DNA from 3 places in the Streptomyces sp. NPDC050504 genome. Region 1 is predicted to be linked to each of the others. Evidence: riboswitches for the same ligand, from Rfam matches in the RefSeq annotation. Region 1 holds a riboswitch; each other region holds the start of a gene.
What was found. A riboswitch is a leader RNA that binds a small molecule or an ion and turns the genes downstream of it on or off. The one in region 1 is predicted to bind thiamine pyrophosphate.
Positions count from the first base shown of each region.

Region 2: another riboswitch for thiamine pyrophosphate. It lies ahead of ACIBNE_RS39090 (thiamine ABC transporter substrate binding subunit); the one in region 1 lies ahead of thiC (phosphomethylpyrimidine synthase ThiC).
Region 3: another riboswitch for thiamine pyrophosphate. It lies ahead of thiO (glycine oxidase ThiO); the one in region 1 lies ahead of thiC (phosphomethylpyrimidine synthase ThiC).

Region 1 covers NZ_JBITHO010000003.1:769,655-777,375, forward strand. The annotation lists gene ACIBNE_RS14360 (IclR family transcriptional regulator) at 261-986, shown strand; gene ACIBNE_RS14365 (SsgA family sporulation/cell division regulator) at 1,088-1,525, shown strand; gene ACIBNE_RS14370 (YibE/F family protein) at 1,560-2,897, opposite strand; TPP riboswitch at 2,971-3,097, shown strand; gene thiC (phosphomethylpyrimidine synthase ThiC) at 3,090-4,883, shown strand; gene ACIBNE_RS14380 (hypothetical protein) at 4,942-5,772, opposite strand; gene ACIBNE_RS14385 (metallophosphoesterase) at 5,956-7,053, opposite strand; gene ACIBNE_RS14390 (LacI family DNA-binding transcriptional regulator) at 7,288-7,721, opposite strand, start outside.
Region 2 covers NZ_JBITHO010000016.1:104,809-112,529, forward strand. The annotation lists gene ACIBNE_RS39085 (ABC transporter permease) at 1-758, opposite strand, end outside; gene ACIBNE_RS39090 (thiamine ABC transporter substrate binding subunit) at 828-1,928, opposite strand; TPP riboswitch at 2,006-2,109, opposite strand; gene rlmN (23S rRNA (adenine(2503)-C(2))-methyltransferase RlmN) at 2,129-3,241, opposite strand; gene ACIBNE_RS39100 (phosphatidate cytidylyltransferase) at 3,420-4,520, opposite strand; gene frr (ribosome recycling factor) at 4,520-5,077, opposite strand; gene pyrH (UMP kinase) at 5,212-5,991, opposite strand; gene tsf (translation elongation factor Ts) at 6,160-6,996, opposite strand; gene rpsB (30S ribosomal protein S2) at 7,091-7,721, opposite strand, start outside.
Region 3 covers NZ_JBITHO010000008.1:402,728-410,448, forward strand. The annotation lists gene ACIBNE_RS29945 (hypothetical protein) at 1-329, opposite strand, end outside; gene metF (methylenetetrahydrofolate reductase [NAD(P)H]) at 381-1,298, opposite strand; gene thiE (thiamine phosphate synthase) at 1,421-2,059, opposite strand; gene ACIBNE_RS29960 (Rv2175c family DNA-binding protein) at 2,155-2,520, opposite strand; gene ACIBNE_RS29965 (NAD(P)/FAD-dependent oxidoreductase) at 2,612-3,841, opposite strand; gene ACIBNE_RS29970 (hypothetical protein) at 3,887-4,234, opposite strand; TPP riboswitch at 4,286-4,398, shown strand; gene thiO (glycine oxidase ThiO) at 4,396-5,574, shown strand; gene thiS (sulfur carrier protein ThiS) at 5,571-5,771, shown strand; gene ACIBNE_RS29985 (thiazole synthase) at 5,775-6,569, shown strand; gene pknB (Stk1 family PASTA domain-containing Ser/Thr kinase) at 6,814-7,721, shown strand, end outside.

The DNA of each region.
Region 1 (7,721 bases):
CGGCCGGGGGAACGCTCCGGGCGAAACCCCACCCGCGACCGGGGGCTGCCGATAGAGTGACGACCCTCTGCCGCCTCCTGGGAATCAAGGGCCGGTGACCGCCAAGTCCGGTGATTGCCACGGTCGTTCGAATGGAGACCCAGGCTTGTGGTGGGCGCGCGGGGGAGGCCCCCGCGGGCGGGCCGGCAGCCCGTCAGCACGCCTGGGGGTGCCCTTTGGCCACGCCATCGCATTCGGCGGTACCCACCCTGATCGGGTCGGTGCAACGGGCCCTGCGGCTGCTGGAGGCCGTCGGCTCCCACCGGGACGGCGCCCCCGCCAAACAGCTGGCGCGCGAGGCCGGACTCCCCCTCCCCACCGCGTACCACCTGCTGCGCACCCTGACGCACGAGGGATATCTGCGCCGCGAGAAGGGCGTGTTCCTGTACGGCGACGCGGCCGAGCGGCTGGCCGGTGGCGGAGCGCAGCAGAATCGTCGCACCAAGATCAGTGACTCGCTGGAGCACTGGCGGGACGTCATCGGCGTCCCGGTCTACTTCGCGGTCTACCGCGAGGGGGAGATCGAGCTCGTCGCCGTCGCCGACACCCCCAACGCCCCCGCCGTCGAGGAGTGGGCGGACTTCCGCGAGACCGGCCACGCCCACGCGCTGGGCCAGTGCCTGCTGAGCCAGCTCGACGAGAAGAGCCGCCAGGACCACCTCGACCGGCACCCCGTCCAGCCCGTGACGCGCTACTCGGTGCCGGGGCAGCGCGCGCTGATGGAGCGGCTCGGCTCGATGGAGCGCATGAAGCCGGTCATCGAGCGCCAGGAGTACGCGCTGGGGACGGTCTGCGCGGCGATTCCGATTACTGTCGGTACAACTGCCGCGACCATGGCCATTTCTCTCCCCGTGCACCAAGAAGGCCGTCTCCTCCCCGCAGTTGAGCAGTTGCGGAGCGAAGTGGGGGCGCTCGTGAGCTCCCTGGCCTTCTCTATCAGTATCTGAAAACTCACTCCTTGTGATCTGTTAGCGGGTACAGCACGATGGCGTCAAGAGAGCCAGTGGGGATCATTCCTGGCCAGTTTCATCTACTGCGGGGTTAGGCAATGCTCGAATCCGTTCAGGCAGAGGTCATGATGAGCTTCCTCGTCTCCGAGGAGCTCTCCTTCCGTATCCCGGTGGAGCTCCGGTACGAGATGCGCGATCCGTACGCAGTACGCATGACCTTCCATCTGCCCGGCGATGCCCCCGTCACCTGGGCGTTCGGCCGCGAACTGCTGCTCGACGGGCTCGGCAGGCCGAGCGGCGACGGCGACGTGCACGTCTCCCCCGCGGAGCCGGACAACCTCAGCGACGTCCACATCCGGCTCCAGGTCGGTGGCGACCGGGCGCTCTTCAGGGCCGGGGCCGCGCCGCTGGTCGCCTTCCTCGACCGGACCGACAAGCTCGTGCCGCTCGGCCAGGAGCGTGCGCTCGGTGAGTTCGAGGTGCACCTGGAGGAGGCCCTGGGCCGGATCCTGGCCGAGGAGCAGAGCGCGGGCTGACCCCGCCCGCCCCGTACGGAAGGGGCCGTCGCCGCTACTTCTTGCGGCGGCGGCCCCTTCCGCCGCGTACGGGGGCCGCCGCGGCCCCGGCCCCGCTCGGCCGGTCGGCCGAGACGACCAGCGCCGCCAGCACGGTGGTCACCGGCACCGAGGCGACCAGGCCGATCGAGCCGATCAGCGTCCGGACGATCTCCTCGGCCACCAGCTCGCTGTTGGCGACCGTCCCCACGCTGGACTGCGCGATCGAGAAGAGCAGCAGCAGCGGCAGCGCGGCGCCCGCGTAGGCCAGTACGAGCGTGTTCACGACCGACGCGATGTGGTCCCGGCCGATCCTGATGCCCGCCCGGTACAGCTTGCGGACGCCCATCGTCGGATCCGCCTGGTGCAGCTCCCAGACCGCCGACGTCTGGGTGACCGTCACGTCGTCCAGGACGCCCAGCGAACCGATGATGACGCCCGCGAGCAGCAGCCCCGACATGTCGATGTTCGGGTAGAGGCCGTGGATCAGCCCGGTGTTGTCGTCGGTGTTGCCGCTGAGGAACGCCTGGCCGATGAAGAGCGAGCCGAGCAGCCCGATCAGCAGCAGCGAGATGAGCGTGCCGAGGACGGCGACGGAGGTGCGGGCGGTGAGGCCGTGACAGGCGTAGAGCGCGATCAGCATGATCGTGCTCGCCCCGACCACCGCCACCACCAGCGGGTTGGAGCCCTGGAGGATCGCCGGGAGGATGAACAGGGTCAGTACGGCGAAGGACACGGCGAGCGCGATCAGCGCCATCACGCCCTTCATCCGCCCGACCGCGACCACCGCGAGCGCGAAGATCCCGGCCAGCAGTGCCATCGGGAACTTCCGGTTCACGTCGGTCACCGAGTACTGGAGCTCGCGGGGCGCGTCCGGGGCGTACGCCACCACCACGCCCTGACCGTGCTCCAACTGGCGCGGTGCGCCGGGCTGGACGATCTCGACGAAGGTGCGGCCCTTGTCCTTGCCGCTGGTCACCTCGACCGTGGCCTTCTTGCACCCCTTCCGCTCGGCGCCGGCCGCCTTGCCGCCCTGTGCGGTGGACGGGTCACCGGCGGGCGGCACCTGACCGGCGTTCACGTCCTTGCAGTCGACCGCCTCGACCTTGGCGACCCTGCCCGTCTCGGTCTGCCGGTCGAAGCCGACCCCGGTGCGTTCATGGGCGGGGGCGCCGCCCGGCCACAGGACGCACAGCCCGACGAAGACCGCGGTGGCGAAGGGGATCAGGACCGCGGCGATGACCTTCCGCAGGTGCTTGGAGACGGGCGCGGCGGGCCCGTGGCTGTGGGAGTGGCCGTGGGAGTGGGCGGGGGCGGGGGGCTCGGCCTCGGGCGCGTGGTGTGGGGACGTCACCGACCGATCATCGCAAGAACGGACGGGGCCCTCTGTTCAGCGCGCCAGCGAGGACGCTAGCGTGGGGGCAAAACCTTGCACACGCGGGAGCTCGGAGCACCGGGCTGAGAGGGCGCTGACGACGACACGGGTCGCAGCTGCGCCGACCGCCGAACCTGTTACCGGGTAATGCCGGCGTAGGGAGTAGGTCTCATGACCACATCGGACGCACGCACGCCTGCCTCCACGCAGAACGAGGCCGGGAAGTCCATCGGCTGGCACAAGGGATACGTCGAGGGCTCGCGCCCCGACCTCCGCGTGCCGGTCCGTCAGGTGCACCTCACCAACGGCAAGGACGTGACGCTGTACGACACGTCGGGGCCGTACACCGACCCGAACGTCGACACCGACGTGCGGCGCGGGCTGCCTCCGCTGCGGGACAACTGGATCATCGGGCGCGGCGACACCGAGGAGTACGCGGGCCGCCCGGTCCGCCCCGAGGACGACGGGATCAAGCACACCGCGCCGCGCGGCGGTCTGCGCAACCTCGACGCGGTCTTCCCCGGCCGCCCGCGCCAGCCCCGCCGGGGCCGCGACGGGCAGGCGGTGACCCAGCTCGCGTACGCCCGCAGGGGCGAGGTGACGCCGGAGATGGAGTACGTCGCGATCCGCGAGAACGTCTCCCCCGAGGTCGTCCGCGAGGAGATCGCGGCCGGGCGCGCGGTGCTGCCGGCCAACGTCAACCACCCGGAGATCGAGCCGATGATCATCGGCAAGCGGTTCCTGGTGAAGGTCAACGCCAACATCGGCAACTCCGCGGTCACCTCCTCCATCGAGGAGGAGGTGGAGAAGATGACCTGGGCGACCCGCTGGGGCGCCGACACGGTCATGGACCTCTCCACGGGCCGCAACATCCACACCACCCGCGAATGGGTGCTGCGCAACTCCCCCGTGCCGATCGGCACCGTGCCGCTCTACCAGGCCCTGGAGAAGGTCGACGGCAAGGCCGAGGAGCTGACCTGGGAGATCTACAAGGACACGGTCATCGAGCAGGCCGAGCAGGGCGTCGACTACATGACGGTCCACGCGGGCGTGCTGCTGCGGTACGTGCCGCTGACCGCGCGCCGCAAGACCGGCATCGTCTCGCGCGGCGGCTCGATCATGGCCGCGTGGTGCCTGGCACACCACAAGGAGTCGTTCCTCTACGAGAACTTCGAGGAGCTCTGCGAGATCCTCGCGGCGTACGACGTCACGTACTCGCTCGGCGACGGGCTGCGCCCGGGGTCGATCGCGGACGCCAACGACGAGGCGCAGTTCGCCGAGTTGAAGACGCTGGGCGAGCTGAACACCATCGCCAAGCGCCACAACGTGCAGACGATGATCGAGGGCCCCGGGCACGTCCCGATGCACAAGATCAAGGAGAACATCGACCTCCAGCAGGAGATCTGCGAGGAGGCGCCGTTCTACACGCTCGGCCCGCTGACCACGGACGTCGCCCCGGCGTACGACCACATCACCTCGGGCATCGGCGCCGCGATGATCGCCTGGTGGGGCACGGCGATGCTCTGCTACGTCACGCCCAAGGAGCACCTGGGCCTGCCCAACCGCGACGACGTGAAGACCGGCGTCATCACGTACAAGATCGCGGCGCACGCGGCGGACCTCGCCAAGGGGCACCCGGGCGCACAGGACTGGGACGACGCGCTCTCCGACGCGCGCTTCGAGTTCCGCTGGGAGGACCAGTTCAACCTGGCCCTCGACCCGGACACGGCGCGGGAGTTCCACGACGAGACGCTGCCCGCCGAGCCCGCGAAGACGGCGCACTTCTGCTCCATGTGCGGCCCCAAGTTCTGCTCGATGAAGATCTCGCAGGACATCAGGCGCGAGCACGGCGGCGACCTCTCGTCCGAGGGGTCAGCGGCGGAGGAGATCGAGGCGGGCATGGCGGAGAAGTCCAAGGAGTTCGCCGAGGCGGGCAACCGGGTCTACCTCCCGATCGCCAACTGAACAGAGCGATGTTTCACGTGAAACCGTGAAACGGGTGCGGCCCCGGTGCGCCCGTCCGTCATTCGGGCTGGTGCTCGGGGCCGCCGTAGTCGGGACTCGTGAAGTCGGGGCTGGTGAAGGTCGGCCGGGGCCCGGCCACCGGCCCCTCGTTGGGGCTCGCGAAGTCGGGGCCGCTGTAGCCGACCTTCGGTATGCGGCCGCTGGACCGGTAGGGCTTGCGGTTCGACGTCGGGTCGACGCTCGGATCGGCCAGGGCGTCCCGCAGGAAGGGCAGCAGACCGCGCTCCAACAGGGCGTGGCGCCAGGCCTCGCGGGCGCGCGACACCTCCTCGGTCAGTCCCTCCTCCTCGTCGACCGCGGGTTCCTGGGTGGAGCTGTTGCGCAGGGCGGCGATGAGCAGGGCCACGGCGGCTACCAGGATGCTGGCCGCCGTGACGGCCCCGAAGAACCAGCCCGCCGCGACCAGGGTGTCAGCGAAGACGGGCGCGGGGCTCAGCATCTGAAGGAGGTAGCCGACGATCAGGAAGATCGCGGCGGATGCGCCCGCGAGGACGGGTGCCAGGACGGTGACGACCGCGGCGACTCCCGCTCCCGACCCGGCCGCCGCGTCCGTCATGGGGTCGGGGTCGGAGTCGCGCGTCGAGAGCGGGTCCTCGGGCGCGCGCAGTTCGTCGCGGGCCTTCACGTAGTGGTCGTACTCGGCTGCGGCGGCCGCGGTGATCAGCGCGGTGGCGTTCAGCGCCATGGTGCGCAGCTGTTCCAGGTTGAGCCGTTCGCCCACAGAGGCGAGGTCGGGCCGGTCGTGCGCGTGGCGCAGTGCGTCGTCGAGGATCCGCTCGAACTCCGGGCGGTCCTCGGTCAGCAGGTGCGGAGCGCTGTTCATGTGCATCCCCCGATGCTCCGTAGGGCCGGATTGCCCGCGATGACCGGGCGATTGGGCGAAACGGAGGAGAGCCTGCTACGGATACGCCGATGGTAGAGCGGTTACGGCACGGGGTGACAGGGGCTTTCCAGAAATAGGGCCCAATGGTCGCGGTGCTTCCGGTCGTACGGGCGCCTGCCCAGAGAACCGTCAGTCATGCAGGGGAAGTTGGACCACCAGCAACTTACCGGCCATGGTCACTCCGCCGTCCATGGCGATGGCGAGCCCGTCGGCGTACACGTGGGGGCCCTCGACGACCGGTCCTGCCGAGTCGTCGCCGTCCTCGGATCCGACCTCTCCCAGCAGGTAGGGGATGGGGCTGTGGCCGTGGACGACGCGCTCGCCGCCGTAGGTCGACAGCAGTTCCCGTACGGCCGTGGAGCCGCCCTCGTCGCGGAAGGCGAACCGCTTGGTGAACTTCCGGAAGAGGTCCCAGCACTCGTCGGCGTCGTTGCGGGTGAGGATCGCGTGGACGGTGTCGTTGACGTCCTCGATGGTGGAGCCGTATTCGAGGTAGGCGGTCGTGTCGGAGTGCAGGAGCAGGTGCCCGTCCTCCTCGACCACGGCGTCGAGCCGGGACATCCACTGGAGGTGCACGTCCTGGAGGCGGTCCATGTCGGACTTCTGGCCGCCGTTGAGCAGCCAGGCCGCCTGGAAGGTGGCGGTGCCCGCGCCGGAGTTCACCGGGGTGTCGCCGAAGCGCTTGGCGCCCAGCAGCAGCAGTTCGTGGTTGCCCATGAGGGCCTTGCAGTAGCCGCCCGCGGCGGCCGCCTCGGCGGAGAGCCGCATCACCAGGTCGATGACGCCGATGCCGTCGGGGCCGCGGTCGGTGAAGTCGCCGAGGAACCAGAGGCGCGCGTTGCCCGCGGACCAGTTGCCGGCCTCGTCGATGAGGCCCTGCTCGTGGAGGGCGGCGACCAGCTCGTCGTAGTAGCCGTGGACGTCGCCGACGACGTAGAGCGGGCCGAGGCCGTTCTCGCCGGGCGCGGGGCGCTGCTGCGGCACGGTCTCCATCTTGACGGTGTCGCCCCTGTTGATCACGGGGAGGTCGCGCGCGGTCGGCGTGTACCCCTCCGGCGGCTCGCCCTCGGGGAAGGCGTTGCCGGGGTGCCCGCTGTGCGCCGAGGGCTCGGCGGCGGACTGTGCTGCGGGAGCCTGGGCGTACGGCGGCACACGGAAATCGCGCAACGTCGCCGTCCGCACCACGGGTCCCTGACCGGCCCCCTGAGTCATCGACCCCTCCACCACCGTCGCACCGCCGCACACCTCACGGCCCTACCTGGTCGGGGTGGTCCGCGGTGTCGTCCGCCCATCATAGGAATGCGGCTGGCGCTCTGTGACTCACCAGGGGTGGTCAATCCGAGTGCACCCCTGGTTCGTCGACTGTTTCGCCCGGAATGGGCAGATCGGTCCCCCGTCGGTCGCCCGCTGCTCCCTCCCGTTGTCCGTCGGTTTCCCCTCGGTTCGCGGTCCCGGGCCCGTTCAGTCCCCGGCGGGGGACCGCGGCGGGCTCACCGTGGTGCGGGGAGGGCGCCGCATCGACGAGGTCCGGACGATCAGTTCGGTCGGTATGACCTGCTCCACGGGCCGGTCGGCCTCCAGTCCCTCGATGGCGTCGATGAGGAGCTGGACGACGGCCGTGCCGATGCGGCGCGGCTTGAGCGAGAGCGTGGTGATGGGCGGCTCGGTCGCGGCGTACACCGTGGATTCGCTGCAGCAGACCAGGAGCAGGTCGTCGGGGACGCGCAGCCCGTAGCGCCGGGCGGCGGCCAGGAGGTCGGTGCCGTTGGGGTCGAAGAGGCCGTAGACGGCGTCGGGGCGGTCCGGACGGGCCAGGAGGCGGTCGGCCGCCACGGCTCCCGCACAGGGGTCGTGGGCGGGGTAGGACTCGTAGACGGGGTCCTGGCCGACGCGCT
Region 2 (7,721 bases), on a different contig from region 1:
CGGCGCCGTACGGTCCAGGCGTGGACGCCGAGGATCGCGCCGACCGCGGCGAACTGCACCAGGGTCAGCACGGCGGCCGTGGACAGGTCGAAGACCTGGGCGGTCTGCCGGTAGATCTCCACTTCGAGCGTGGAGTACGACGGTCCGCCCAGGATCTGCACGACGCCGAAGGAGGTGAAGGTGAAGAGGAAGACCATCACGCCCGCCGCCGCGACCGAGGGCCCGAGCGCGGGCAGCGTCACCCGCCGCCAGGCCGTGAGGCGCGAGGCGCCGAGCACCCGCGCGGCCTCCTCCTGCCGGGGGTCGAGCTGCGCCCACAGACCGCCGACGGTCCGTACGACGACCGCGTAGTTGAAGAAGACGTGGGCGAGCAGGATGGCCCAGACCGTGGTGTCGAGCCGTACGCCCCACGCCTCGTCGAGCAGTCCGCCGCGCCCGAGGACCGCGAGGAACGCCGTGCCGACGACCACGGTCGGCAGCACGAACGGCACGGTCACCACCGCGCGCAGCAGCGCCTTGCCGGGGAAGTCGAAGCGCGCGAAGACGTACGCGCCGGGCAGCGCGACCAGCAGGGTCAGCGCGGTCGACGCGGCGGCCTGCCAGGTGGTGAACCAGAGGACGTCCAGGATGTCCTGACGGCCCAGCACCTCGCCGACGCGCCCGAACTCCCACGCCCCGTCGGCCTTCAGCCCGCGCCCGACGATGGCGGTCACGGGGTAGGCGAAGAAGACCGCGAAGAACGCGACGGGCAGGAGCATCAGCCCCAGCCGCGCCGCGCCCCCGCGCGTCCGCCGCTTCACGTCGTACGCCGCATCACGTCGTACGGCTCACTTGACGGCGATCGAGGCCCAGGCCCCGACCCACTGGTCGCGGTTCTTCGCGATCTTCTCGGGCTCCATGGTCTGCGGCTTGGAGACCACGGCGCCGTGCCGGACGAACAGCTCGGGCAGCGGCACGTTGGCGGTCACCGGGTTCACGAACATGTTGAGCGGCATGTCCGCCTGGAACCGCTTGCCGATCAGGAAGTCGAGCAGCGCCTTGCCGCCCGCCTCGTTCTTCGCGCCGGTCAGCAGCCCGGCGAACTCGGTCTGGCGGAAGCAGGTGCCTACGGCGACGCCGGTGGGCGCCTGGGTCGGCTGCGGCTTGGCGTACAGCACCTCGACGGGCGGGCTGGAGGCGTACGAGACGACGAGCGGCCGCTCGCCCTTGGCCTTCCTGCCGCCGGCCGAGCCGGAGAACTCCTGGTTGTACGCCTGGTCCCAGCCGTTGACGACCTTGACGCCGTTGTCCTTGAGCTTGCCCCAGTACTCCTTCCAGCCGTCGTCGCCGTAGGCCGCGACGGTGCCGAGCAGGAAGCTCAGGCCGGGCGACGAGGTCTGGGCGTTCTCGACGGCGAGGAGGTCCTTGTACTCCGGCTTGACCAGGTCGTCGAAGGAGGCGGGCGGCGCCAGCTTCTTGTCGGCGAAGTACTTCTTGTCGTAGTTGACGCAGACGTCGCCGGTGTCGACGGGCGTGACCCGGTGCTTGTCCTTGTCGAGCTGGACGGACTCGGCGACCTGGTCCAGGCCCTTGGCCTCGTACGGCGTGAAGAGGCCGTTGTCGAGGGCGCGGGAGAGCGAGGTGTTGTCGACGCCGAAGAAGACGTCGCCCTGCGGGGAGCCCTTGGTGAGGATCTCCTTGTTGAGTGCCTCGATGGCGTCGCCGCTCTTGAGGACCTTGACCGTGTAGCCGGTCTGGCGGGTGAACTCCTTCAGCACGTCGGGCGAGGCCGCGAAGGACTCGTGGCTGACGAGCGTGACGGTCTTGGAGCCCTTGCCCGCGCCGGACGAGCCGTCCTTCTCGTCCTTGTCGCTGCCGCAGGCGGCGAGCGCGGTGACGCCGAGCGCGGCGGCGAGCGCGCCCGCGGTGATCCTTCTGGTGGTGCTCACTGGTTTTTCCTCCTGGGTGACCAGGAAGAGACGCGGCCCTGCCCGCACGCCGACGGCGTGCGGGCAGGGCGCAACAGCTTGAGTGGTGACCGAACTTCCTACCCAGAATGACCTGGGCGAGGTTCTGAGGGTCTGCGGCGTGCCGCACTCTCAGCGCTGTGGCGCTCCCCTGCCGGAATATGCAATTTCAAGCCACGATACTAACGCTCCGAAGCGGCCAGCTGTCCGCACGCTCCGTCGATCTCCTGGCCACGGGTGTCCCGGACGGTCACCGGCACTCCGTGCGCCGCGATGGCCTCGACGAACGCCTTCTCGTCCTCGGGGCGGGACGCGGTCCACTTCGAGCCGGGCGTCGGGTTCAGCGGGATCAGGTTGACGTGCACGCGCTTGCCCTTGAGGAGCCGCCCGAGCAGGTCGCCCCGCCACGCCTGGTCGTTGATGTCCCTGATCAGCGCGTACTCGATGGAGATGCGGCGGCCGGACTTCTCGGCGTACTCCCACGCCGCGTCCAGCACCTCCCGCACCTTCCAGCGGGTGTTCACCGGCACGAGGGTGTCGCGCAGCTCGTCGTCGGGGGCGTGCAGCGAGACCGCGAGGCGGCACTTGAAGCCCTCGTCGGCGAAGCGCAGCATGGCGGGGACGAGGCCGACCGTCGAGACGGTGATGCCGCGCTGGGAGAGGCCGAGGCCGTCGGGCTCGGGGTCGGTGAGGCGGCGGATGGCGCCGACGACGCGCTTGTAGTTGGCCAGCGGCTCGCCCATGCCCATGAAGACGATGTTGGACAGCCGCGCGGGCCCGCCCGGGACCTCGCCGTCGCGCAGCGCGCGCATGCCGTCGACGATCTGGTGCACGATCTCGGCGGTCGACAGGTTGCGGTCGAGCCCGGCCTGGCCCGTGGCGCAGAACGGGCAGTTCATGCCGCAGCCGGCCTGCGAGGAGATGCACATGGTGACCCGGTCCGGGTAGCGCATCAGGACGGACTCCACCAGCGTCCCGTCGTGCAGCCGCCACAGGGTCTTGCGGGTGGTGTCGTCGTCGCAGGAGATGTGCCGCACGACGCTCATCAGGTCGGGCAGCAGCTCGGCGCGCAGCTTGTCGCGGGAGCCCGCGGGGATGTCGGTCCACTCCGCCGGGTCGTGCGCGTAGCGCGCGAAGTAGTGCGTGGAGAGCTGCTTGGCGCGGAAGGGCTTCTCGCCGATCGCGGCGACGGCCTCCTTGCGCTCGGCGGGCGTCAGGTCGGCGAGGTGGCGCGGCGGCTTCTTCGCCGCGCGCGGCGCCACGAAGGTCAGTTCTCCCGGGGCGGGGCGTGCCATGGGCGGTAACTCCTAGTTGCGTTCCTCGGTACGACGAGGCCGGGCGACCTCCGCGTGCGCGGGAGTGGGGTGAGGTGCGGGGTGGCCGGCCGACGGACGCCTGGACGGGCCCGGAAGGCCGGAAGGGCGCGTCGCTCACGAGCGACGCGCCCTCCAGGATAACCGGGACCGGCCGGGACTACCCGACGAAGATCACCAGCAGCAGCCAGACCACGGGCGCGGTCGGCAGCAGCGAGTCGAGCCGGTCCATGATGCCGCCGTGGCCCGGCAGCAGCGTCCCCATGTCCTTGATCCCGAGGTCCCTCTTGATCATGGACTCGCCCAGGTCGCCCAGGGTGGCGCTGACCGCGACCGCGAAGCCGAGCACCAGGCCCTGCCACCACGTGCCGTCCTCGATGAGGAACTGCATGCACAGCGCGCCCGCCACCATCGAGAAGGCGATGGCGCCCAGCAGCCCCTCGCGGGTCTTGCCGGGGCTGATGCGCGGGGCGAGCTTGTGCTTGCCGAAGCGCCAGCCCACCGCGTACGCCCCGGTGTCGCTGACGATCGTCAGGAGCAGGAACGTCAGCACGCGCCAGTCGCCGTCGGGGGCGTCCAGCATCATCGCCACGAACGTGGCCAGGAACGGCACGTAGAACGCCGCGAAGACGCCCGCGGTGACGTCCCGCAGGTAGTCCTCAGGCGGCTCGGTCATCCGCCACACGAGCACCGCGAGCGCGGTGAGCGCCATGGCCACCCAGGCGCCCTCGGCCCCCCGGACGAAGCCCGCCACGACCATCGCGGCGCCGCCGACCGCGAGCGGTACCAGCGGGGCCCTGATGCCCTTGCGCTCCTCCAGGCGGGAGGTCAGCTCCCAGAGGCCGACCACCACGGCGATCGCTATCACGCCGAGGAACACGGGCTTCACGATGAAGAGCGAGGCGACGATGACCGCGCCGAGCCCCACCCCGACCCCTATGGCGGCGCGCAGGTCGCGGCCGGCGCGCTTCTTCTGGGGCGGGGTCGGAGGCTGGACGGCCATGGGTTCCTCCGCCAGGGGCCGCGCGGCCACAGGCGCCTCGTCACGGAACAGGGGGCCGTGGGAACTCCCGGCCCCCTGACTCCGGCGATCGTGGTCGTCAGCGTCTCTACCTGCGTCGGGAACGTCCGGCACGATGGGCATGGGCCGAGTCTGCTGGGCTTCGTGCACATCGTGTGCGGGACCCGCCGGGGCGGCCCCCATCTCGGGCGATCCCCAGTATCCGGCTCCCGCCGGGGATCCCCAGGAAGAGTCGTTCATCAGACCTCGAGCAGCTCGGCTTCCTTGTGCTTCAGCAGCTCGTCCACCTGCGCCACGTACTTCGCGGTGGTGTCGTCGAGCTCCTTCTCGGCACGGCGGACCTCGTCCTCGCCGGACTCCTTGTCCTTGACGAGCTTGTCGAGCGTCTCCTTCGCCTTGCGGCGGATGGAGCGGATCGAGATCTTGGAGTCCTCGGCCTTGGTCTTGGCGACCTTGATGTACTCCTTGCGGCGGTCCTGCGTCAGCTCGGGGAAGGTCACCCGGATGATGCTGCCGTCGTTGCTCGGGTTGACCCCGAGGTCGGAGTCGCGGATGGCCTGCTCGATGTTGCGCAGCGCGCTCTTGTCGAACGGCGTGACCACGGCCATGCGCGGCTCGGGGACCGAGAACGAGGCCAGCTGGTTGATCGGCGTCAGCGCGCCGTAGTAGTCGGCCACGATCTTGTTGAACATCGCCGGGTGCGCACGCCCGGTGCGGATCGCCGCGAAGTCCTCCTTGGCGACCACGACGGCCTTCTCCATCTTCTCCTCGGCTTCGAGGAGGATTTCTTCGATCACCACTTGCTCCTGGTGTCTTGAGTGGGCGCGACCCGCGTCAGTGGGCGTCACCCGCGTCATTACCCGCGTCTTCACCTGCACGGTGTCCGACCGGCAGGCCGTTGTCCATCCTCTGGGGCGGGGCCCCGGGGGAATCAGGCCCGGGTACCCCGGTCGCTGACGAGCGTGCCGATCTTCTCACCCTTGACCGCGCGGGCGATATTGCCCTCCGCGAGCAGCTCGAAGACGAGGATCGGCAGCTGGTTGTCCCGGCAGAGGGTGATGGCGGTCATGTCGGCGACCTTGAGGTCCCGGGCGATGACCTCGCCGTACTCCAGCGCGTCGAACTTCACCGCGTCGGGGTTGGTCTTGGGGTCGGAGTCGTAGACGCCGTCGACCCCGTTCTTGCCCATGAGCATGACCTCGGCGTCGATCTCCAGGGCGCGCTGGGCGGCGGTGGTGTCCGTGGAGAAGTACGGCATGCCCATGCCCGCGCCGAAGATGACGACGCGGCCCTTCTCCAGGTGCCGCACGGCGCGCAGCGGGATGTACGGCTCGGCGACCTGGCCCATGGTGATGGCGGTCTGCACGCGGCTGTCGATGCCCTCCTTCTCCAGGAAGTCCTGGAGGGCGAGGCAGTTCATGACCGTGCCGAGCATGCCCATGTAGTCGGAGCGGGCCCGGTCCATGCCGCGCTGCTGGAGCTCGGCGCCGCGGAAGAAGTTGCCGCCGCCGATGACGACCGCGACCTCCGCGCCGTCCCGGACGACCGCGGCGATCTCGCGGGCGATGGCGTGCACGACGTCGGGGTCGACGCCGAGGCCGGTGCCGCCGGAGAATGCCTCGCCTGACAGCTTCAGCATGACGCGCCCGGCGATCTTGCCGTCTTCGCGCTTCTGGTTCTTCGCGTGGTGGTCGTCCGCGCCGTTGTTCATGGGGATCTCCTCGTGCACATGCGAAGGAGGCCATTGCCGGTGGGTCTGGTGTCCCTCAGCGGCAATGGCCTCCTCGTCAGATCTGCGGTCGTGCGGCTCGGGTGCGGCCGACGACTGCACTAGACCCTAGCGGGGTCTCGCGTCGATCGCTGTCGATCGCGTACGGACTCAGATGCCGACCTTGATGCGCGCGAAGCGCTTCAGGACGACGCCGGCCTCGTCCAGGATCTGCTGGACGGACTTCTTCTGGTCCAGCGCGTAGGGCTGGCCCAGCAGGGTGGCGTCCTTGTAGAACGCGTTGACGCGACCCTCGACGATCTTCGGGAGCGCGGCCTCGGGCTTGCCCTCGGCGCGGGTGGTCTCCTCGGCGACGCGGCGCTCGGACTCGACGACCTCGGCCGGGATGTCCTCACGGGTGAGGTACTTCGGCGCGAAGGCGGCGATGTGCTGCGCGACGCCCTTGGCGATCTCGGCGTTCTCCTTGTCGAGCTCGACGAGAACACCGATCTGCGGGGGCAGGTCGGGCATGGTGCGGTGCATGTACGCGGAGACGTAACCGCCGGAGAACTGCGCGAAGCGGTCCAGGACGATCTTCTCGCCGAGGTTGGCGTTGGCCTCGTCCACGAACGCCTGCACGGTCTTGCCGGCCTCGATCTCGGAGGCGAGCAGCGCGGCGATGTCGGCCGGGTTCGTCTTGGCGACGTGGGCGGCCAGCGCCTCGGCGACGGCGAGGAACTTCTCGCCCTTGGCGACGAAGTCCGTCTCGCACTTCAGCTCGACGATGACGCCGGAGGTGTTGTCGTCGGCGATCAGGGAGACCACGGCGCCGTTCTCGGCGGAGCGGCCCTCGCGCTTGGCGACGCCCTTCTGGCCCTTGATGCGCAGCGCCTCGACGGCCTTGTCGACGTTGCCCTCGGCCTCGTCCAGAGCCTTCTTGCAGTCCATCATGCCGGCGCCGGTGAGCTCACGGAGCTTCTTGACGTCAGCGGCGGTGTAGTTCGCCATGAGTCTGTGTTCTCTCTCGAAGTCTGAAAGATCTACGGGTGGACGGCGGGGGCGCACCAGGTGGCCCCCGCCGTCAACTGCCGAACCTGTGAGGTCAGGCCTGCTCGGCGGCGGGGGCCTCGGCGGCCGGGGCCTCGGCGGCGGGGGCCTCGGGGGCCTCCTCGGCGACGGGGGCCTCGGCGGCGGCCGGGGCCTCCTCGGCCTTCTCGTCGGCCTTCTTGTCGCCCTCGAGCAGGTCGCGCTCCCACTCGGCGAGCGGCTCGCCGGCGGCCTTCTCGCCCGGCTTCGAGTCACCGGTGGCGACGCCGGAACGGGCGATGAGGCCCTCGGCGACGGCGTCGGCGATCACGCGGGTGAGCAGGGTGACGGAGCGGATCGCGTCGTCGTTGCCCGGGATCTTGTAGTCGACCTCGTCGGGGTCGCAGTTGGTGTCGAGGATCGCGACGACCGGGATGTGGAGCTTGCGCGCCTCACCGACGGCGATGTGCTCCTTCTTGGTGTCGACGATCCAGACGGCGCTCGGCACCTTCTGCATCTCGCGGATACCACCGAGGGTCTTCTCCAGCTTGGCCTTCTCGCGCGAGAGGACCAGGAGCTCCTTCTTGGTGAGACCCGAGGCCGCCACGTCCTCGAAGTCGATCTGCTCGAGCTCCTTGAGGCGCTGCAGACGCTTGTAGACGGTGGAGAAGTTGGTCAGCATGCCGCCGAGCCAGCGCTGGTTCACG
Region 3 (7,721 bases), on a different contig from region 1:
TACTCCAGGTCGGAGACCTCAAGGACGGGCTCGCGGTCCGCGGCCCCGCCCTTGCGCCGCTTGCTCACGCCGGGCAGGCCGCCGAGCGCCCAGCCCGTGGAGAAGCCGCGCCGGAAGGACAGCGTGACGTACGTCTGGCCGACGGCGAACATGATCGCGCCGAGCGCGATCACGACGACGGACGGCACCAGCACGCCGATGACCACGCCCACGAAGCCCGTGAACGCCAGCAGTCGGTACCGCAGCCGGGCCTTGTACTGGAGCAGCACCTCGCCCAGCAACCACAGCGCGACGATGCCGAACGCGATGTAGAGGACCGTCCAGCCCATGCCCGCCCCTCTCCTACGGCCTCCGCCCCGGGTGTCGGCGGGTACGGCCGGTCACGACTGCGCGTGCAGTCCGAGATTGTCGTAGATTTCGAGCGTTGCCGTGGAATTGCCCAGCGTGATGAAGTGCAGACCGGGGACGCCCTCGGCAAGCAGCCTCGCGCAGAATTCCGTCGCGAACTCGATGCCAATGGAGCGTACAGCGGCTGGATCGTCCTTGACCGCGAGGATCCGCTCTTTCAGCCCTGTCGGGATGACGGCATTGCTCAGTTCGGGGAGCTTCTCCAGCATCTTCACGCTGGTCACCGGCATGACCTCGGGAATGATGGGGGTCTCGCAGCCCTCCGAAACGACCCGGTCGCGCAGGTGCAGGTACTTTTCGGGGTCGAAGAACATCTGCGTGATCGCGTAGTCGGCGCCCGCCCGGCACTTGTCCACGAAGTGGCGGACGTCGGTGTCCCAGTCTTCCGAGCGCGGATGCATCTCGGGAAACGCGGCGACGCCCACGCAGAAGTCCCCGGCCTCCTTGATGAGGCGGACCAGGTCGGCCGCGTACCGCACGCCCTCGGGGTGCTGGACCCACTCCCCCATCGGGTCGTTCGGCGGGTCGCCGCGCACGGCGAGGATGTTCCTGATTCCGGCGTCGGCGTACTGCCCGACCATGTTGCGCAGTTGGGCCACGGAGTGGTCGACGGCCGTGAGGTGCGCGACGGGGGTGAGCGTGGAGTCGGCGGCGATCTGCTGCGTGGCCTTGACCGTGCCGGCGCGGGTGGAACCGCCCGCTCCGTAGGTCACGGAGACGAAGCTGGGGGCCACCGCCTCGACCCGACGTAGCGCGCTCCAGAGGTTCCGCTCGCCCTTCTCCGTCTTGGGCGCGCGGAATTCGAAGGAATACGAAGTTTTGCCGGTCGCAAGCATTTCGCGCACCGTGCGGGCACGATCTGTCCTGGTCGAAGCTGTACCAAGGGCCATACCGGCAGGTTAACCAGGGCAGCCCGGTCCCCCAACCAGGCGTATGGGATATGCCGGTTTTGCCGGGTTGTTGTCCACCCCTCGGACAGACTTGTGACCGTACGGCGGTACGACCCCCTCCGCTACGCCGACGCGGCCCGCTCGGCGACGCGCTTCGCGAGGGCGGCGGCCGCCGCCCCGGGGTCGTCCGCCTCGGTGATCGCCCGGACCACCACGATGCGGCGCGCGCCCGCGTCGAGCACCTCGTCCAGATTGCCCGCGTCGATCCCGCCGATCGCGAACCAGGGCCGGTCCTGGGCGAGCGAGGCGGCGTACCGCACGAGGCCGAGGCCGGGGGCGTACCGCCCCGGCTTGGTGGGCGTCGGCCAGCAGGGGCCCGTGCAGAAGTAGTCCACGCCGGGCTCGGCGGCCGCGGCGTCCACCTCGGCCTCGGCGTGCGTGGAGCGGCCGATGAGCACCCGCCGTCCCAGGACGGCGCGCGCCGCGGGGACCGGCAGGTCGCCCTGCCCCAGGTGCAGCACGTCGGAGCCGATGGCGTGCGCCACGTCGGCCCGGTCGTTCACGGCGAGGAGCTTGCCGTGCCTGCGGCAGGCGTCGGCGAAGACCGCCAGGTGCTCCAGCTCCTCGGCCGCCTCCATGCCCTTGTCCCGCAGCTGGACGACGTCCACGCCGGAGGAGAGGACGGCGTCGAGGAACGCGGGGAGGTCACCCTGCCGCTTGCGGGCGTCCGTGCAGAGGTAGAGCCGGGCGTCGGACAGCATCAGGTGGTACTCCCCCGTCGTGATGGGGCGGTGGTGCGGGGCCGTGGGAGACACGGCCCCGCACCACCGCGCGTGGTGTGCGGCGTGCGGTGTCGTCAGACGGCGAGCGCCTGGGCGCGGCGCTTCACCTCCGTGCCGCGATTCTCGCTGAGGGCCTGCGCGGGCGTGCCCGGCAGGCTGTCGTCCGGAGTGAACAGCCACTCCAGCATCTCTTCGTCGGAGAAGCCGTCGTCCTTCAGCAGCGTCAGGGTCCCCACGAGCCCCTTCACCACCTTGTCGCCGTCGATGAAGGCGGCCGGCACCTGGAGCGTCCGGTTCTCCCCACGGCGCACGGCGATGAGCTGGCCCTCCTTGACCAGCTGCCGCACGCGCGTCACCTCGATGCCGAGCATCTCTGCGATGTCGGGGAGGTGGAGCCAGGCGGGGACGAGAGCATCGGTGTTTGCGTCAATCTCGGTCACAGGACAAGCGTGCCATCCCCCACTGACAGTGGGTAGCCGGGTCGGGCGAACGGGACAGTTCGCCAATCGCCACGCCGCGAAACGACCCTGATTACGGCTTTTGCACTGCGATTTTCAGCTGTACGTCGGGGTCGGCGGCGCGCTCCGGGTCGAGCGGGACGCCCGACTCGATCAGTCTGCGGCCCTGCGCCAGGTCGCGCGGCCTGCCGACGGCGAGCAGCGCGGCCAGGGCGCCCTCGCGCAGCCAGAGCACCGACCAGGCGGCGCCGTCGGGGTCGCCGCGCCGCACCAGCGTGTCGCCGGGCGCGTGGTGGCCCGCGTACTGGACGAAGCGCCCGAACTGCTCGGACCAGAAGTACGGGACGGGGTCGTACGCCTTCCCCCGCCCGCCGTCGGCGCCCTCGCCGATGATGTCGGCCGCGACCGCACGGGGCCCCTGGAGGGCGTTGTCCCAGTGGTGGACCAGCAGGCGCGCGCCGGAGCGGGCCGAGGGGAAGGAGGCGCAGTCCCCGACCGCGTACACGTCGGGGAGCGAGGTGCGCAGGTGCGCGTCGGCGGTCACCGAACCGTCGGGGCCGAGCTCGATCCCGGAGCCCGCGAGCCAGCCGGTCGCCGGGCGGGCGCCGATGCCCACGACCACGGCGGCCGCCGGGAGCCTGCGGCCGTCCGCGAGGACCACCGCGCCCGGCTCGACCGCGGCCACGCGCGCGCGGGTGAGGAGTTCGGCGCCGCTCTCCGCGTACCAGGCGGCCATCGGGGCCGCGACCTCGGCGGGCAGCGCCCCGGCGAGCGGGTGCTCGGCGGCCTCCACGACGGTGACCGCGCAGCCCGCCTGGCGTGCGGCGGTGGCGAACTCGGCGCCGATCCAGCCCGCGCCGACGACCACGACGTCCCGCTGCCCGTCGAGGACGGGGCGCAGCCGCTCGGCGTCCTCGACGGTGCGCAGCAGGTGGACGCCGGGGACGTCCTCGCTGCCGCGCAGCACGACGGGCTCGGCGCCGGTGGCCAGCACCAGCACGTCGTACGGGAGGGGCCCTTCGGCGGTGTCGACCTCGCGGTCGCCGGGGCGCAGCCCGGTCACCTCGCGGCCCAGCACGAGCTCCACCGAGAGCGCCTCGTAGTCGATCTCGAAGGCGACGTCGGCCGCTTCCGCCTTGCCGAGCAGGACCGCCTTGGACAGCGGCGGCCTGTCGTACGGCCGGTGGGGTTCGGCGCCGACCAGGGTGATCGGCCCGGTGAAGCCCTGTTCGCGCAGGGCGACGGCGGTCTGTGCCCCCGCCATGCCCGCGCCCACGACGACGATTCGTTTCTGCTCGCTCATCCGCACCACCCTACTCATCTGACGGTCCGTCAGTAGCGGTCCGTCTCACAATTGCTCGACCACGCTGGTTCCGCTGCCCTCCTGGGACTCCCACCGCCAGGTCTCCTCCAGCCGCACCCGGCCGTCGGGCAGCTCCACGACCATGGACACGCAATGGCCCGACGAGGTTCCCCCGTCGTGCTTCAACTGGACGTAGCGGAAGTCCAGGCGGTCGCCGTCCCGGGTGCCGACCAGGTGCCCGCGGACCACGTCACCGCCCTCGTACTCGGCCCATATCCGGCCGTCCCGCTCGTGGTAGGTGAACCTGGTCCGCGTACCGACCTGGCCCGGCGCCTGGTCGGCGACCGGTGCGAGGACGAGTCCGTCGAGCGAAGGGGCGCTGGTGCGTGCCACGGCGAATGCTCCCTTACTGAGGGTCGAGCCCGGGGTTTAGGGTGGCCAAGGTAAAGCACTCGCGGGAGCCCGAACGCACCGGGCTGAGAGGGAGGCTGGGCGGCCTCCGACCGTAAGAACCTGATCCGGGTCATGCCGGCGAAGGGAGGGGCTGGACGCCCATGTCTCGATCTCGATCAAGCGACGTCCTCGTCATCGGGGGCGGCATCATCGGCCTGGTCACGGCCTGGCGGGCGGCGGGACGGGGCCTCGCGGTCACCGTCGCCGACCCGGACCCCGGCGGCGGGGCGGCGCAGGTCGCGGCCGGAATGCTCGCGGCCGTCACCGAGCTGCACCACGGCGAACAGACGCTGCTCGGCCTCAACCTGGAGTCCGCGCGCCGCTATCCGGGCTTCGTCGCGGAGCTGGAGGAGGCGTGCGGCCGGTCGGTCGGCTACCGCGCCTGCGGCACCCTGGCCGTCGCGCTGGACGCCGACGACCGCGCCCACCTGCGCGAACTCCACGCCCTCCAGCACCGCTCGGGCCTGGAGTCGCAGTGGCTGACCGGCCGGGAGTGCCGCCGCCTGGAGCCGATGCTCGCCCCCGGCGTGCGCGGCGGGCTCCAGGTCGAGGGCGACCACCAGGTCGATCCGCGCAGGCTGGCGGCCGCGCTGCTGACGGCCTGCGAGCGGGCCGGGGTGGCCTTCGCGCGCGGCTGGGTGGAGCGCCTCTCGGTGGTGCGGGACCGGGCCGCCGGAGCCGTCCTGGTGGACGGCACCGAACTCGCGGCCGACCAGGTGGTGCTGGCGGCGGGCAGCCTGAGCGGCGAGCTGGGCGGGGTGCCGTCCGACGTGCTGCCGCCGGTGCGGCCGGTCAAGGGGCAGGTGCTGCGGCTGACGGTGCCGCGCGCGTACGCGCCCTTCCTGTCGCGGACCGTACGGGCCGTGGTGCGCGGCAGCCACGTCTACCTGGTGCCGCGCGAGAACGGCGAGCTGGTCGTCGGCGCCACCAGCGAGGAGCTGGGCTGGGACACCACCGTCACGGCGGGCGGGGTGTACGAACTGCTGCGCGACGCGCACGAGCTGGTGCCCGGCATCACCGAGCTGCCGCTCACCGAGACCAGGGCGGGGCTGCGGCCGGGCTCCCCCGACAACGCCCCGCTGCTCGGCCCGACCGCCCTGCCCGGCCTCGCCCTGGCGACCGGGCACTACCGCAACGGCGTGCTGCTCACGCCCGTCACCGGCGACGCGCTGGCGGCGTACCTCGCGACCGGGGAGCTGCCCGACGAGGCGCGCCCGTTCGCCCCGGGCCGCTTCGCGCGGGTCCCCGGCCCCTCGCGCCCCCTGGAGGTGTCCGCATGACCGTGTCCGTCAACGGCGAGGTGCGCGAGCTGGCGCCGGGCACCACGCTGGACGCCCTCGTCGCGACGCTCACCACCGCGCGGGGCGGGGTCGCCGCCGCCGTCAACGAGGCCGTCGTCCCGCGCAGCCAGTGGCCGGGCACGGCGCTGTCGGACGGCGACCGCGTGGAAGTGCTCACCGCCGTACAGGGAGGCTGACCGATGTCCGACGACCCCTTCGTCCTCGGGGACACCACGTTCGCCTCCCGGCTGATCATGGGTACGGGCGGGGCGCCCAGCCTCGACGTGCTGGAGCGCTCCCTGACCGCGTCCGGCACGGAGCTGACGACGGTGGCGATGCGCCGCCTCGACCCGACCGTGCAGGGCTCGGTCCTCTCCGTCCTCGACCGGCTCGGCATCCGGGTCCTGCCGAACACCGCGGGCTGCTTCACCGCGGGCGAGGCGGTGCTGACCGCGCGGCTGGCGCGGGAGGCGCTGGGCACGGACTGGATCAAGCTGGAGGTCGTCGCCGACGAGCGGACGCTGCTGCCCGACGGGGTGGAGCTGCTGGACGCGGCGGAGACCCTGGTGGACGACGGCTTCACGGTCCTGCCGTACACCAACGACGATCCGGTGCTCGCGCGGAAGCTGGAGGACGTGGGCTGCGCGGCGATCATGCCGCTGGGCTCGCCCATCGGGTCCGGGCTCGGCATCCGCAACCCGCACAACTTCCAGCTGATCGTGGAGCGCGCCGGGGTGCCGGTGATCCTGGACGCGGGGGCGGGGACCGCGTCCGACGCGGCGCTCGCGATGGAGCTGGGGTGCGCGGCGGTGATGCTGGCGTCGGCGGTGACGCGGGCGCGGGAGCCGGTGCTGATGGCCGAGGCGATGCGGCACGGGGTGGAGGCGGGACGGCTCGCGTGGCGGGGCGGGCGGATCCCCCGACGCCACTTCGCGGAGGCGTCGTCGCCGGTGAGCGGGATGCCGGCCCTGGATCCGGAACGCCCGGCGTTCTGAGGGGCCCCGCTGCGCGGGGCGGTGGACACGTTGCGCGTGTGCCCCACCCTCGCGCAGTTCCCCGCGCCCCTAAATGGGGCGGGGCGGGGTGCCGCCCGCCGCAGGCGAGAACGGCGCCCCTGGCGACGGGAACCCCCGCAGGGCCCCGCGCCCGGGGGGCGCCGCGTCACAGGTCGGCTGCATTCCGGCGGAGCCGCCCGCCGTACTCCATCCGGGTGGCCCCGCGCCTCGTACACTCACCTGCGTGGATACGACCCTCCAGGACCCCCTCGTCGGGCACGTGCTCGACAGCCGCTACCGCGTCGATGCGCGCATCGCCGTCGGCGGCATGGCCACGGTCTACCGGGCCGTGGACACCCGTCTCGACCGGGTGCTCGCCCTCAAGGTGATGCACCCCGCGCTGGCCACCGACGCCTCCTTCGTGGAGCGCTTCATCCGCGAGGCCAAGTCCGTCGCCCGCCTCTCGCACCCCAACGTCGTGGGGGTCTTCGACCAGGGCGCCGACGGCGCGTACGTCTACCTCGCGATGGAGTACGTCGCGGGCTGCACCCTGCGCGACGTCCTGCGCGAGCGCGGCGCGCTCGCGCCCCGGGCCGCGCTCGACATCCTGGAGCCCGTGCTCGCCGCGCTCGGCGCCGCGCACCGCGCCGGGTTCGTGCACCGGGACATGAAGCCGGAGAACGTCCTGATAGGGGACGACGGCCGGGTCAAGGTCGCCGACTTCGGGCTCGTACGGGCCGTGGGCTCGGTCACCAACACCACGGGCTCCGTCCTCGGCACCGTCTCCTACCTCGCGCCCGAGCAGATCGAGCACGGCACGGCGGACACCCGCGTCGACGTGTACGCCTGCGGGGTCGTGCTGTACGAGATGCTGACCGGCGGCAAGCCGCACTCGGGCGACACGCCCGCCCAGGTCCTCTACCAGCACCTCAACGCCGACGTCCCGGCCCCGTCGGCCGACGTTCCCGGGCTCGCCGTGGAGCTGGACGAGCTGGTCGCGAGCGCCACCGCGCGCAACCCCGACGTCCGCCCGACCGACGCGGTCGCCCTGCTCGCCCGGACCCGCGAGGCGCGCGCCGCACTCGGCGACGAGCAGCTGGACGCCGTACCGCCGCAGGCGATCACCACGGGATCCGCCGAGCCGGGGCAGGG